2 regions of the Priestia sp. Y58 genome follow, and region 2 is predicted to be linked to the other one. Evidence: a T-box and tRNA genes for the amino acid it is inferred to sense, from the RefSeq annotation. Region 2 holds a T-box; the other holds one or more tRNA genes.

Region 1 (7,099 bases), on a different contig from region 2:
GGATTTGGCCTTAGGTCGAGGCGGAGATCAAGTAGCGATTAAACAGCCGAATGGAAAAGTGAAATTCTTTGGGGGCAAGACAAACCCAATGGAAAAACGGACGCGCGTGCGTGCAAGAGTTATTTCTCACGCGTTAAAAGAACTCATTACAGAGAGTGGAAAAGTGATTATCATGGGTCATAAGTATCCGGATATGGATGCTGTAGGAGCTGCTATTGGAATATTAAAAGTAGCCCAAGTAAATCAGAAAGACGGTTTTATCGTATTAGATCCTGATCATATCGATACAGGTGTTCAGCGAATGCTAGAAGAAATTAAAAAGAAAGAAGGCCTGTGGGAGCGATTTATTACGCCTGAAGAAGCCTTAAATCTTGTAAGTGATGATACTCTTTTAGTAGTAGTAGATACGCACAAGCCGTCCATGGTTATTGAAGAAAGATTATTACATCGTATTGAAAATGTCGTGGTCATTGATCATCATAGACGAGGAGAAGATTTTATTGAAGATCCTCTTCTTGTCTATATGGAGCCATATGCTTCCTCGACAGCAGAACTCGTTACTGAGCTTCTTGAATACCAGCCAAAACGATTTAAAATTGATATGCTAGAAGCAACGGCACTTTTAGCCGGTATTATTGTCGATACAAAAAGCTTTACATTACGTACGGGATCTCGTACGTTTGATGCAGCGTCCTTTTTACGTTCTCAAGGCGCAGATACGGTTCTTGTTCAAAAGTTTTTAAAAGAAGATATTACGCAATATGTACAGCGAGCACGCTTTATTGAACATGCAGAGATTTATACAGCAGGTATTGCCATTTCACGAGCCGAACCAAACAAAATGTATGATCAAGTGTTAATTGCGCAAGCTGCAGATACGCTGCTTTCAATCAGCGGAGTGGTTGCTTCGTTTGTTATTTCTAAGCGGCGGGATAATCTAATTGGTATTAGTGCTAGATCGCTTGGAGATATCAATGTACAAGTTATTATGGAAAGTCTCCAAGGCGGAGGCCACTTAACGAATGCTGCTACTCAGCTCCAAGACATTAGTTTGGATGAAGCTGAAGAACGGCTTAAACAAGCAATTGATGAGTACTTAGATGGAGGTAAAAAATCATGAAAGTAATTTTCTTAAAAGATGTAAAAGGAAAAGGTAAAAAAGGTGAAGTGAAAAATGTTTCAGATGGTTACGCACATAACTTCTTATTAAAAAATGGTTATGCTGTTGAAGCTACAGGCGGTAATGTGAAGGTATTAGAAGCACAAAAAAATAGAGAGCAAAAAGATGCAGCTGCAGAACTTCAAGCAAACAAAGAGTTAAAAGCAACTCTTGAAGAACTAACAGTTGAATTAAAAGCAAAATCTGGTGAAGGCGGCCGTTTATTCGGTTCTATCACAAGCAAACAAATTGCTGAAGAATTAAAGAAAAAGCACAACATTAAAGTAGATAAGCGTAAAATTGAATTAAATGATGCAATTCGCGCATTAGGCTACACAAATGTACCGGTTAAATTACATCCGGAAGTAACGGCTACGGTAAAGGTACACGTGACTGAACTAAAATAAACGTACGATTGAAAAATAGGTAAATAATATAAAGGGTTGGCGCGGACTTGTATTTGTTCGCGCCAACATTTATGATGAAAGAAAATACGAAAGAATATAAGAGGGGCATAGAAATATGAGTGATCTTTTTGCTGATCGTCTTCCGCCTCAGAATATTGAAGCAGAGCAAGCGCTATTAGGGGCCATTTTCTTAGAGCCTTCTTCTTTAACCTTAGCATCTGAACTGCTAATACCTGAAGATTTTTACCGGGCATCGCACCAGAAAATCTTTACATGTATGCTGAAACTTTCTGACCAAGGTGAACCGGTTGATTTGGTAACGGTAACGTCTGAATTAGCTGACCAAAAAATCTTAGAAGAAGTTGGCGGCGTATCGTATTTAAGTGATTTAGCTAACTCTGTTCCAACGGCTGCAAACGTAGAGTATTACGGTAAAATTGTAGAAGAAAAGTCGATTTTACGCCGTTTAATTCGTACTGCAACGCATATTGCTTCAGAAGGATATGCAAGGGAAGACGAAGTGGAAGTTTTATTAAATGAAGCGGAAAAAAACATTTTAGAAGTAGCACAGCGTAAAAACAGCGGTGTGTTTCAAAATATCAAAGATGTACTTGTACAAACGTACGATGATATCGAAGTTCTTCACAATCGAAAAGGTGACATTACGGGTATCCCAACCGGGTTTAGTGATTTAGATAGAATGACAGCAGGGTTCCAGCGAAATGATTTAATCATTGTAGCGGCCCGTCCATCGGTAGGTAAAACGGCTTTTGCCTTAAATATTGCGCAAAACGTTGCAACGAAAACGGATGAGAACGTAGCAATATTCAGTTTAGAGATGGGTGCTCAGCAGCTTGTTATGAGGATGCTGTGTGCCGAAGGAAATATTGATGCACAAAGGCTGCGTACAGGCTCGCTTACAGCCGATGACTGGGGAAAGCTCACGATGGCAATGGGATCTTTGTCCAATGCAGGGATTTATATTGATGATACACCGGGTATTCGAGTAGGTGAAATTCGTTCTAAGTGTCGTCGCTTGAAACAAGAAGGCGGACTTGGGATGATTTTAATTGACTACTTACAGCTTATTCAAGGTAATGGGCGAAGCGGAGAAAACCGACAGCAGGAAGTATCTGAAATTTCACGTGCGTTAAAAGCTTTAGCCCGTGAATTAGAAGTTCCTGTTATTGCCTTATCGCAGCTTTCCCGTGGCGTAGAGCAGAGACAAGATAAGCGACCGATGATGTCTGATATCCGTGAATCCGGAAGTATTGAGCAGGACGCCGATATCGTAGCTTTCTTATATCGTGAAGACTATTATGAAAAAGACACAGAAAATCAAAATATTATCGAGATTATTATAGCCAAGCAGCGTAACGGTCCAGTTGGAACCGTACAGCTTGCCTTTGTAAAAGAATACAATAAATTCGTTAATCTCGAGCGGCGCTTTGATGACGCAGGAGTGCCGCCTGGTGCATAAAACCTCTCAATATGAGAGGTTTTATTTTATTGTTATCGCATTCGTTCCGCAAAATACGATATATTTGTAATAACTTTTGTTAAATCGTTCGGATTTAATTGACTTTAGTGTGATAAATTGATACACTTATCCATGGTTAAATTATGTCGTAGTGAGCTGTTGCTTACTAAGCGGAGGTGCTTAAGATATGTCTTCAGTCGTTGTAGTAGGAACACAATGGGGAGATGAAGGAAAAGGGAAGATTACAGACTTCCTATCAGAAAATGCAGAAGTGATTGCACGTTACCAAGGTGGGAACAATGCAGGTCACACAATTAAGTTTAATGGTGAAACTTATAAGTTACATTTAATTCCTTCAGGTATTTTTTATAATGACAAAACGTGTGTAATTGGAAACGGTATGGTTGTCGATCCAAAAGCGCTTGTTCAAGAATTAAAATACTTACATGATCGCGGTGTAACAACAGAAAACTTACGTATTAGTAACCGAGCTCATGTGATTCTCCCATATCATTTAAAATTAGATGAAGTTGAAGAAGAACGTAAAGGTGAAAATAAGATTGGTACAACGAAAAAAGGTATTGGACCAGCTTATATGGATAAAGCAGCACGTGTCGGTATTCGAATTGCCGATTTACTAGACCGTGAAGTATTTGAAGCAAAATTAACACAAAACTTAGCAGAAAAAAATCGCCTTCTTGAAAAAATGTATGAAGTAGAAGGCTTTACATTAGAAGAAATTTTAGATGAGTACTATGAGTATGGTCAACAAGTTGCAAAATACGTTGTTGATACATCAGTAGTATTAAATGATGCGTTAGACGAAGGACGTCGTGTACTATTTGAAGGCGCACAAGGTGTTATGTTAGATATCGACCAAGGAACATATCCATTTGTTACATCTTCAAACCCAGTAGCGGGTGGAGTAACAATTGGCTCGGGTGTAGGTCCATCTAAAATCAAACACGTTGTAGGTGTATCAAAAGCGTATACAACTCGTGTTGGTGACGGTCCTTTCCCAACTGAATTAACAAACGAAATCGGTGATCAAATCCGTGAAGTAGGACGTGAATATGGTACAACAACTGGTCGTCCTCGCCGTGTAGGTTGGTTCGACAGTGTAGTTGTACGTCATGCTCGTCGCGTTAGCGGAATCACAGATTTATCTTTAAACTCAATTGATGTATTAACGGGAATTGAGACATTAAAGATTTGTGTAGCTTACCGTTATAAAGGGGAAGTTATGGAAGAATTCCCTGCTAGCTTAAAAACACTTGCAGAATGTGAACCTGTATATGAAGAGCTTCCAGGTTGGACAGAAGATATTACGGGTGTGAAAACATTAGATGAGTTACCTGATAACGCTCGCCACTACTTAGAGCGCGTGTCTCAATTAACAGGTATTCCTTTATCTATTTTCTCTGTAGGTCCAGATCGTACACAAACAAATGTATTACGTGGTGTATATAGCTAAATAAAAAAGGTTAGCTCCTCGTGAGCTAACCTTTTTTATTTATAATTGGTGCTTTGTTAACAAGATTTTTAAAAAAAGCTCAATAATAAAAAGAAAGTTTTAAAAAAACTATTGCATTCATATGAAATATCATGTTATTATAATAAGCGTCGCTAAGAGATATAACATGAGCCATTAGCTCAGTTGGTAGAGCATCTGACTTTTAATCAGAGGGTCGAAGGTTCGAGTCCTTCATGGCTCACTTTTGTTACAACGTGGCCCGTTGGTCAAGCGGTTAAGACACCGCCCTTTCACGGCGGTAACACGGGTTCGAATCCCGTACGGGTCATTTTTAATATTTTTAATACATAGCATATAGACTGAGGTCCCGTGGTGTAGCGGTTAACATGCCTGCCTGTCACGCAGGAGATCGCGGGTTCGATTCCCGTCGGGACCGCCATTTTGGCTCGGTAGCTCAGTTGGTAGAGCAAAGGACTGAAAATCCTTGTGTCGGCGGTTCGATTCCGTCCCGAGCCATCAAAAAGCATGACTTTATTTAAAGTCATGCTTTTTTCTTTTATTTACATTTAAAAGAAAACGTTATTTGCTTTGTATCTCTTTTGTGGTAATATATTACTTTTGTATTTAGAGGTGGTTGAAAATCATATATCTTCATGTATAGTAGAGGATGAACTTGTGACGTTTCAAGGGTTATCAAGTATAATAAAACTACGGTATTCAAACAGTATGAATACTATCTTTTATATTTTGCTTCAACTAATAAAGGAGAACGATGATCATGGATAAACGTATTTTAGTCGTAGATGACGAAAAGCCGATTGCAGATATTTTAAAGTTTAATTTGCAAAAAGAAGGTTACGAAGTATTTTGTGCTTATGATGGCGTAGAAGCGCTTGAAAAAGTGGAAGAAGTACAGCCTGAAATGATTTTATTAGATATTATGCTTCCTCAGAAAGATGGAATGGAAGTTTGCCGAGAAGTGCGCAAAAAATATGATATGCCAATTATCATGTTAACAGCAAAAGACTCTGAAATTGACAAAGTTTTAGGTCTAGAATTAGGTGCAGATGATTATGTAACTAAGCCATTTAGTACGCGTGAATTATTAGCACGTGTAAAAGCTAATTTACGTAGACATCAGCAAGTAGCTGTTCCAACAGAAGAAAGCGAAACGAATGAAATTACAATTGGAGCACTTGTTATTCACCCAGATGCTTATATCGTGTCTAAGCGCGGAGAAACGATTGAACTGACTCATCGTGAATTTGAGCTGCTGCATTATTTAGCGAAGCACATTGGACAAGTTATGACGCGTGAACACTTGCTTCAAACTGTATGGGGCTATGACTATTTTGGTGATGTGCGTACGGTAGATGTAACAGTTCGAAGATTACGTGAAAAAATTGAAGATAATCCAAGCCATCCAATGTGGATTGTAACAAGACGTGGAGTAGGCTATTATTTACGCAGCCCAGAGCAGGAGTAATTTTAGATGAAGAAAGTAAGGCTCCTGCAATCTATTCATTTAAAGTTTGTATTGATTTATGTGCTGCTCATTTTAATTGCGATGCAAATTATTGGGGTCTATTTTGCACGACAATTAGAAAAAGAATTAGTTAACAACTTTCGAACGTCTCTTCAAGAGCGGACAGACTTGCTGACGTATAACATTGGACAAGAAATGGTGAAAAATCGTGATGATGATTCACCCACTCTTGAGGAAGACTTAAAGACTATTTTACGAGATTTTGCTTCAAGACCCAATTTAGCTTCAAATGATATGAATGACATCTCTGAAGTAAGAGTCATTGACCAAAATAGAAGAATCATTGCTACATCGAACTCAAATCCTCAACAGATCATAGGTAAAAAGACTAATGATTTGGCGATTACAAATGCGTTGTTAGCAGGAACGAACTCTGATAATGTATTTGTTGATCAAAGCGGACAGCGAATCAGAGTTATGATACAGCCTATTCGTTTACAGGATAAAGTAGGTGCCAGTCAATCAAATTCAACTAATAAAAATGGAAAAGTTCAGTCTAGCGAAGAAATCTTAGGTGCTATTTACTTAACAGCTTCCATGGAGCCTGTTTACGATCAAATGAGTAATATCAATCAGATCTTTAAAGCAGGTACGGTAATTGCTCTTTTTATTACAGCTGTTTTAGGCGTGTTTTTAGCTCAGACGATTACTCGTCCAATGTCTGAAATGAGAAAACAAGCACTTGAGATGGCCAAAGGGAATTTTACGAGAAAAGCTAAGGTATACGGATATGATGAAATTGGTCAGCTAGCTCTCACATTCAACAACTTAACAAGAAAGCTTCAAGAAGCACAGGCAACTACAGAAGGGGAGCGCCGTAAGCTTAGTTCAGTATTAGCTCATATGACGGACGGCGTTATTGCGACGGATCGAAAGGGAAGAGTAATTTTAATTAATGATCCAGCCGCAGCTATGCTAAATGTTTCACGTGAAACGGTTTTATCTGACCCAGTTGTTTCCCTATTAGATCTTGAAGAAACGCATACGTTTGAAAGCTTGCTCGCTAATCAAGAGTCATTAATTTTGGACTTTA
Region 2 (7,099 bases):
AAGCTGATTCAATGAGAACATTTACCGTATCGTCTTTTACTTCGGAGTTCGCTCCGCCCATTACACCTGCAAGAGCTACCGGCTCACTTCCGTTTGTAATGACAAGCTGATTGCCTTTTAATACGCGCTCTTGGTCATCAAGTGTTACAAACTTCTCGCCTTCTGACGCGTGACGTACAACAATTTCCTTTGAACCAAGACGATCATAGTCAAAAGCATGCAGCGGCTGGCCGTATTCAAGCAAAATATAGTTGGTAATATCAACAACGTTGTTATGAGGTCGAATACCAGCTGCCATTAAACGCGTTTGCATCCATAATGGTGACGGAGCAATTTTTACGTTTTTCACAACGCGCGCTACGTAAAGGGGATTGTCTTCTTTTGCCTCTACTTTAACGGAAATATAATCAGCTGCTTGCTCATCAGACGTTTGCACGTTTACTGACGGGTACTTCACTTCACGACGTAAAATAGCAGCCACTTCATGCGCTACACCTAACATACTTAAGCAGTCTGAACGGTTTGGTGTTAGCCCTAGTTCTAATACTTCATCGTTTAAGTTTAATGCATCTAGTGCATCCGCTCCTACTTCAGCATCGCTTGGGAACACGAAGATGCCTTCTTGATAATCTTTTGCCACAAGCTTGCCTTCAATGCCAAGCTCTTGAAGAGAACAAATCATACCGTTCGATTCTTCACCGCGAAGCTTAGCACGCTTGATTTTAAAGTTACCTGGAAGTACAGCTCCCACTTTTGCAACCGCTACTTTTTGACCTTGTGCCACGTTCGGTGCTCCGCACACGATTTGAACGATTTCTCCTCCGCCAAGATCTACTTGACAGCGGCTTAATTTATCAGCATTTGGATGCTGTTCACGTTCTACAACGTGACCAATTACTACTCCGCTGATGCCTTTATTTAAGTTTTCTACACCTTCAACTTCAATTCCACTTTTTGTGATTTTATCTGCTAACTCTTCTGCCGTTACGCCTGATAAGTCAACATACTCTTGTAACCAACGATAAGATACAAACATCGTAGTCCCTCCTTTATACTTGTTTAAATTGATCTAAGAAACGAACATCATTTGTATAGAAATGACGAATATCATCCACGCCGTGTTTTAACATAGCAATACGCTCTACACCGATTCCGAAAGCAAAACCACGATATTTAGTTGAATCGTATCCAGCCATTTCAAGAACGTTTGGATGAACCATGCCGGCTCCTAAAATTTCAATCCAGCCTGTTTGTTTACATACATTACATCCTTTACCTCCACATTTTGCACACGATACGTCTACTTCTACAGACGGCTCAGTGAACGGGAAGAAACTTGGACGAAGACGAATTTCACGGTCTGCACCGAACATCTTTTTCACAAATACTTCAAGCGTGCCTTTTAAATCACTCATACGAATGTTTTCGTCTACTACAAGACCTTCAATTTGCATGAATTGATGAGAATGCGTAGCATCATCGTCATCGCGGCGATACACTTTACCCGGGCAAATAATTTTAACAGGTCCTTTGCCTTCATTCTTGTTCATAACACGAGCTTGAACAGTTGATGTATGCGTGCGAAGAAGCGTTTCTTCCGTAATATAGAACGTATCTTGCATATCACGTGCTGGGTGACCTTTTGGCAAGTTCAGCGCTTCGAAATTATAGTAGTCCTGCTCTACTTCCGGTCCTTCTGCTACTTCATAGCCCATTCCTAAGAATAAATCTTCTACTTCTTCAATCACGCTTGTTAGCGGGTGATGCGTACCCGCTTTAACAGGGCGTCCTGGCAGCGTTACGTCGATTGTTTCTGAAGCAAGTTTGCGCTCTACCTCAGCTGCTTCTAACGCCGTTTGTTTTTCTTCAATTTTAGATGCAATAGCTTCACGCACTTCATTTGCAAGTGCTCCCATTACAGGACGCTCTTCAGCTGAAAGTTTTCCCATACCGCGAAGTACTTCTGTGATAGGGCCTTTCTTTCCTAAATAAGCTACGCGTACGTCGTTTAATTCTTTTAAAGCACTTGCTGCTTCGACTTTTGCAATTGCTTCTTGTTGAAGTTCTTGTAAACGTTCTTTCATCACTTATTCCTCCTTTTAACGTAAAAAATGACAAATAAAAAAACCTCCTCCCAAAAAAGGGACGAGGATTAGTCGCGTTACCACCCTTGTTAACTATATACGCAGACGTATACAGTTCACTTCATTCAAGTTAACGGAATCTCCGGAACACCTTTACATCTAGGTAAGATGGTCTAAGTGTCAACTCAAGAGGTGAATTCACTTATTACATTTATAAAAATGCTTTCAGTCACGGCATTTTCTCCCTGCATAAACGGACATAAGCTACTGCTCTCTTTCATCGTTTTTTACATATGTAACTATTGTATTATTATAGTGAAAACACGTTCTCGATGCAACTACATTCCGCGTAAATAATAAAGTAAGATTCCAGAAGCGATGGCAACATTTAGCGACTCGCTCTTTCCATAGATAGGAATGTACAGATTCTGATCCGTTTGTTCCAGCACTTTCTCGCTTACGCCGTTTCCTTCATTTCCTACAATCAGCGCAAATTCGTTTGAAGGTTTTATGTGCGTGTAGACCTTTCCATTTTGTAGCGACGTACCGTAAATCGCTATTCCTCTTTCTTTTAACAGTGAAATTATTTCGAGTAAATCACCTTTTACAATTGGAAGATGAAAAATCGCTCCTTGCGTTGAACGAACGACTTTTGGGTTGTACACATCCACGCTGCCCTCTCCAACAATAATAGCCTCCACTCCGGCAGCATCAGCGGTTCGGATAATGGTGCCTAGGTTACCTGGATCTTGCACCGCATCTAAAAGCAATACTTTCTGCGCTGTATGAATAATTTCCGCATGCTTTGTTTGAAAACACACGGCAATAATTCCTTGAGGTGTTTCTGTGTCAGATAATAACTTACTAATTGCTTCGTTTACAACGGTTATTTCGATACCGTCTATGTTCCACTGTGCGGGCACTTCGGTCGATTCGCGTATAATTAGTTCCTTTACGCAATCCTTATTTTTGATAGCCTCTTCGACTAAATGAAAGCCTTCTACCATAAAAAGGCCCTGCTTATCACGGTCTTTTTTATTATGCAGCTTTTTCCACGCTTTTACCTGCGGATTTTTAACTGAATCAATTTGTTTCACAAACATAACTCCTTTATCTATACAAAAATAAATAGTTCGATTACATTTTGCTCAATAATCATTAGATAAGTTTCACTTTATTGTACATAGAAATCGCAAAGAAAACAAAAACTATTGGTAACTTTACGATAGCTGAGGTGAAAATGATGGATCTTAATTTACGAAATGCTGTTATTGCAAACGTTTCAGGAAACTCAAAAGAAGAGCTTGAAGCTACAATTTCTGACGCTATTCAAAGCGGCGAAGAAAAAATGCTCCCTGGACTTGGTGTTTTATTTGAGGTGCTTTGGGAAAAGTCTCCAGAATCAGAAAAAGAAGAAATTCTGACAACGCTTGAAAACGGTTTAAAATAAATAGCCTTTTCCTCTGTACAGCAAAAAGCTCATTCTCCTAGGAGAATGAGCTTTTTTTAATTATACGTAATTGCGTTAACCGTATCACGGTCTAAGCGTTTAATTACTTCAGCAATTAATTTGACTGCATTTTCATAATCATTACGATGAAGCATCGCTGCATGAGAATGGATATAACGAGTTGCGATCGTAATTGAAAGTGCTGGCACCCCGTTAGCTGAAATATGGATAGAACCTGAGTCCGTACCGCCTCCAGCGATTGCATCAAATTGATATGGAATATTTAATTCATCTGCCACATCTACCACTGTATCTCGAAGTCCTTTATGAGAAACCATGGAAGCATCATATAAAATGATTTGCGGACCATCTCCCATTTTAGAAGATGCTTCTTTATCAGAAACACCAGGTGTATCTCCAGCGATACCGACATCAACAGCAAATGCAATATCCGGTTCAATAAAGTTAGCGGATGTTTTTGCACCTCGGAGTCCAACTTCTTCTTGCACCGTTCCTACACCATACACAACATTTTCATGTTTTTCATTTTTTAAAGCTTTTAATACATCGATAGCAATTGCACAGCCAATACGGTTATCCCAGGCTTTCGCTAGCAGCATCTTTTCGTTGTTCATAACCGTAAATTCGAAATAAGGCACAACCTGATCACCAGGTTTCACTCCCCACTCCGCTACTTCTTCTCTGCTAGAAGCACCAATATCGATGAACATATCTTTAATGTCAACTGGCTTTTTACGAACTTCTGGAGGCAGGATATGAGGAGGCTTTGAGCCAATAATCCCCGTTACCTCTCCTTTAGATGTAACGATGGTTACGCGTTGAGCAAGCATAACTTGAGACCACCATCCGCCTACCGTTTGAAAACGAATAAAGCCGCGTTCATCAATTTGAGTCACCATAAAACCGACTTCATCCAAATGACCGGCTACCATAATTTTAGGCCCTTGTTCATTGCCCACCTTTTTCGCAATCAAACTGCCTAGACCATCCGTCGTTACTTCATCTGCATAAGGTGCAATATATTTCTTCATAACCTCACGCGGTTCACGCTCATTTCCAGGAATTCCTTTTGCATCTGTTAGTGCTTTAAGCATTGTCAATGTTTCATCTAACTTTGTCATATGGATTACCCCTTTCATATGTATACCTCTATTATAGCTAAAAAGAGGTTGAAGTAAAATTTCCCATCCCTTTATTTCTAGTATCCTTGTTCTTGACGCTTAAAATTCACTTCATTTTTTGAGATGTATGCTTCTTCAATATGTTCAGCGGAAAAACCAAACATATCGCCAAGCGTCATGTAAGATACAAACATGTCCACATAGTTTTCTTTCGACTGATCCTGCTCGAAAGCAGCAACTTGTGCAAATACCTGTAAAAATTGTGCTGTTTTTGAATCGCTTGCTTTTGCATTTGGTAACTCAGTTAAATCATCGTATCCTTTTTCAATACCTAAAGAAAGGATAAAATGTACGCCGTCCACAAATTCTTCTAAAATAACAGCGTCTTCAGCGGGAGGTTTGACGCTCCAAAATTTGAAGCAGCGCGTTTCGTTTGCCAGCTCTCCGATTTCGACAAGCATTGCTAAAAGCTTTCTCGGAACCAAGTTTTCCTTATGAAGCTCATGCTTGTCCTCTATATGCTGATCCAGCTGGCGCTGCATGGTAAATAGCTGTTGTAAATTCAATGTAATCACTCCTGTAATTATGTATATCTTCCTCTTTTTAAACCAATAAAGAAATTATATCAAAAATCATGAAACTTTTTAGAAACTCGAACGTAAAGTAAGAAAACTGTGCCTTGTAAAGGAGGGAGCGTTATGTTTGTTATTGTTATCGTTCGCGTGTTCATTTTCGCGCTTGTTGCTTACACGCTATTAAAGCTGGTTCAGCATTTTCGCAGTCCAAAGCGGAAGCTTGTAGCAGCTCAGGAACATCAGCAATTTTTTGTCGTTGACGAAAAAACGAATATCCGCAAAAATTTTCTACTAACGTATAAAGGTATTTTATTTGAAGGAGAAAAATACAGCAATCCCAATGAACCAGAATCTTTGTCAATTACAATGGTGTTAACAGATCCATCTCGATTACATGAACTGCAAAAACAAGATTTCAAGCTGCTGGAAAGCCACGTACACGACATGTATCCAAATGCTCCTATTCGCTGGAAAAGCCCCGTTCGAGAATTTTTACACTGAGCACAAAATCATTTGTGCTCAGCTGATAACAAAAAAGAAAAGTAAGTCAAGAGCAGCAAGAATAGGAAAACCTACTTTAAACGATGTGTGCTTCGTTTTATGACGATAGCAATACATACCAATCAGTCCTCCAATGGCTCCTCCGACAGCAGCTACCGTCCACAGTGTGCTTTCGGCAATTCTCCACTCATGTCTTTTCGCTTTTTGTTTGTCTCTATACATCATTCCTACCCCTACGATATTAATAATAATAAAATAGGTAAGCAGCAGTTCATTCATGATATGTCCTCCGATAGCAAAAAAGCCTCATCATCCAAAGATGACGAGACTTTATATTCATTACTTATCTAAGCCTTTTTTAGCAGCAGTTGCTAATTCAGCAAATGCTTTTTCATCAGCTACAGCTAAGTCAGCAAGCATTTTGCGGTTAACTTCAATACCTGCTAATTTTAAACCGTGCATTAAACGGCTGTAAGAAAGACCGTTCATACGAGCAGCTGCATTAATACGTGTGATCCATAATTTACGGAAGTCACGTTTTTTCTGACGACGGTCACGATAAGCATACATGTGAGATTTCATAACTTGCTGATTAGCAACTTTATATAATCTATGCTTCGAACCGAAGAAACCTTTAGCTAATTTTAAAACTTTTTTACGACGTTTGCGTGTTACTGTACCGCCTTTTACGCGTGGCATAATTGTTTACCTCCTGTATTGTTTCTATCTCAACCCAAATTACTTAATGTTATCTAATAAGTGACGGATACGTTTGAAGTCACCTTTGCTTACTAAAGAACCTTTACGTAATTTACGCTTTTGTTTTGTAGATTTGTTAGCGAATAAATGGCTTGTGTAAGCACGAGCACGTTTTAATTTACCGCTTCCAGTCTTTTTGAAACGCTTTGCAGCGCCACGATGTGTTTTCATTTTTGGCATGGGGTGTTCCTCCTCGTTCTATTACTTTTCGTTTTTAGGTGCCAAGACTAAGAACATGCTGCGGCCTTCCATTTTAGGAGCCGATTCAACTGAACTTACATCTTCGCAAGCTTGTGAAAAACGTTCAAGTACTTTTTGGCCAATCCCTTTATGAGTAATGGCACGACCTTTAAAGCGAATAGACGCTTTCACTTTGTCACCTTTTTCAAGGAACTTGCGTGCGTTACGAAGTTTAGTGTTAAAATCATGTTCATCAATTGTTGGACTTAAACGAACTTCTTTTAAGTTTACAACTTTTTGGTTTTTACGAGCTTCTCTTTCTTTACGTTGTTGCTCATAGCGGAATTTACCGTAGTCCATAATACGACATACCGGCGGTTTCGCATTTGCAGCAACCATTACTAAGTC

Evidence for each region. The T-box of region 2 lies ahead of pheS (phenylalanine--tRNA ligase subunit alpha). A T-box ahead of a tRNA ligase gene usually reads a tRNA of that ligase, here a tRNA-Phe.
Region 1: it has a tRNA-Phe gene. The T-box ahead of pheS (phenylalanine--tRNA ligase subunit alpha) is inferred to sense a tRNA for this amino acid. The anticodon was not compared.

Annotation. Positions count from the first base shown of each region.
Region 1 is NZ_JAKWFL010000006.1:338,998-346,096, reverse strand. It holds gene MMB68_RS19750 (DHH family phosphoesterase) at 1-1,120, shown strand, start outside; gene rplI (50S ribosomal protein L9) at 1,117-1,566, shown strand; gene dnaB (replicative DNA helicase) at 1,682-3,046, shown strand; gene MMB68_RS19735 (adenylosuccinate synthase) at 3,234-4,520, shown strand; tRNA gene MMB68_RS19730 (tRNA-Lys) at 4,689-4,761, shown strand; tRNA gene MMB68_RS19725 (tRNA-Glu) at 4,777-4,848, shown strand; tRNA gene MMB68_RS19720 (tRNA-Asp) at 4,884-4,959, shown strand; tRNA gene MMB68_RS19715 (tRNA-Phe) at 4,964-5,036, shown strand; gene yycF (response regulator YycF) at 5,299-6,006, shown strand; gene walK (cell wall metabolism sensor histidine kinase WalK) at 6,013-7,099, shown strand, end outside.
Region 2 is NZ_JAKWFL010000001.1:946,941-954,039, forward strand. It holds gene pheT (phenylalanine--tRNA ligase subunit beta) at 1-1,036, opposite strand, end outside; gene pheS (phenylalanine--tRNA ligase subunit alpha) at 1,050-2,084, opposite strand; T-box leader at 2,139-2,374, opposite strand; gene MMB68_RS04995 (TrmH family RNA methyltransferase) at 2,423-3,187, opposite strand; gene sspI (small acid-soluble spore protein SspI) at 3,328-3,534, shown strand; gene MMB68_RS05005 (M42 family metallopeptidase) at 3,591-4,676, opposite strand; gene MMB68_RS05010 (dUTP diphosphatase) at 4,754-5,242, opposite strand; gene MMB68_RS05015 (hypothetical protein) at 5,375-5,752, shown strand; gene MMB68_RS05020 (DUF1294 domain-containing protein) at 5,771-6,031, opposite strand; gene rplT (50S ribosomal protein L20) at 6,092-6,451, opposite strand; gene rpmI (50S ribosomal protein L35) at 6,491-6,691, opposite strand; gene infC (translation initiation factor IF-3) at 6,713-7,099, opposite strand, start outside.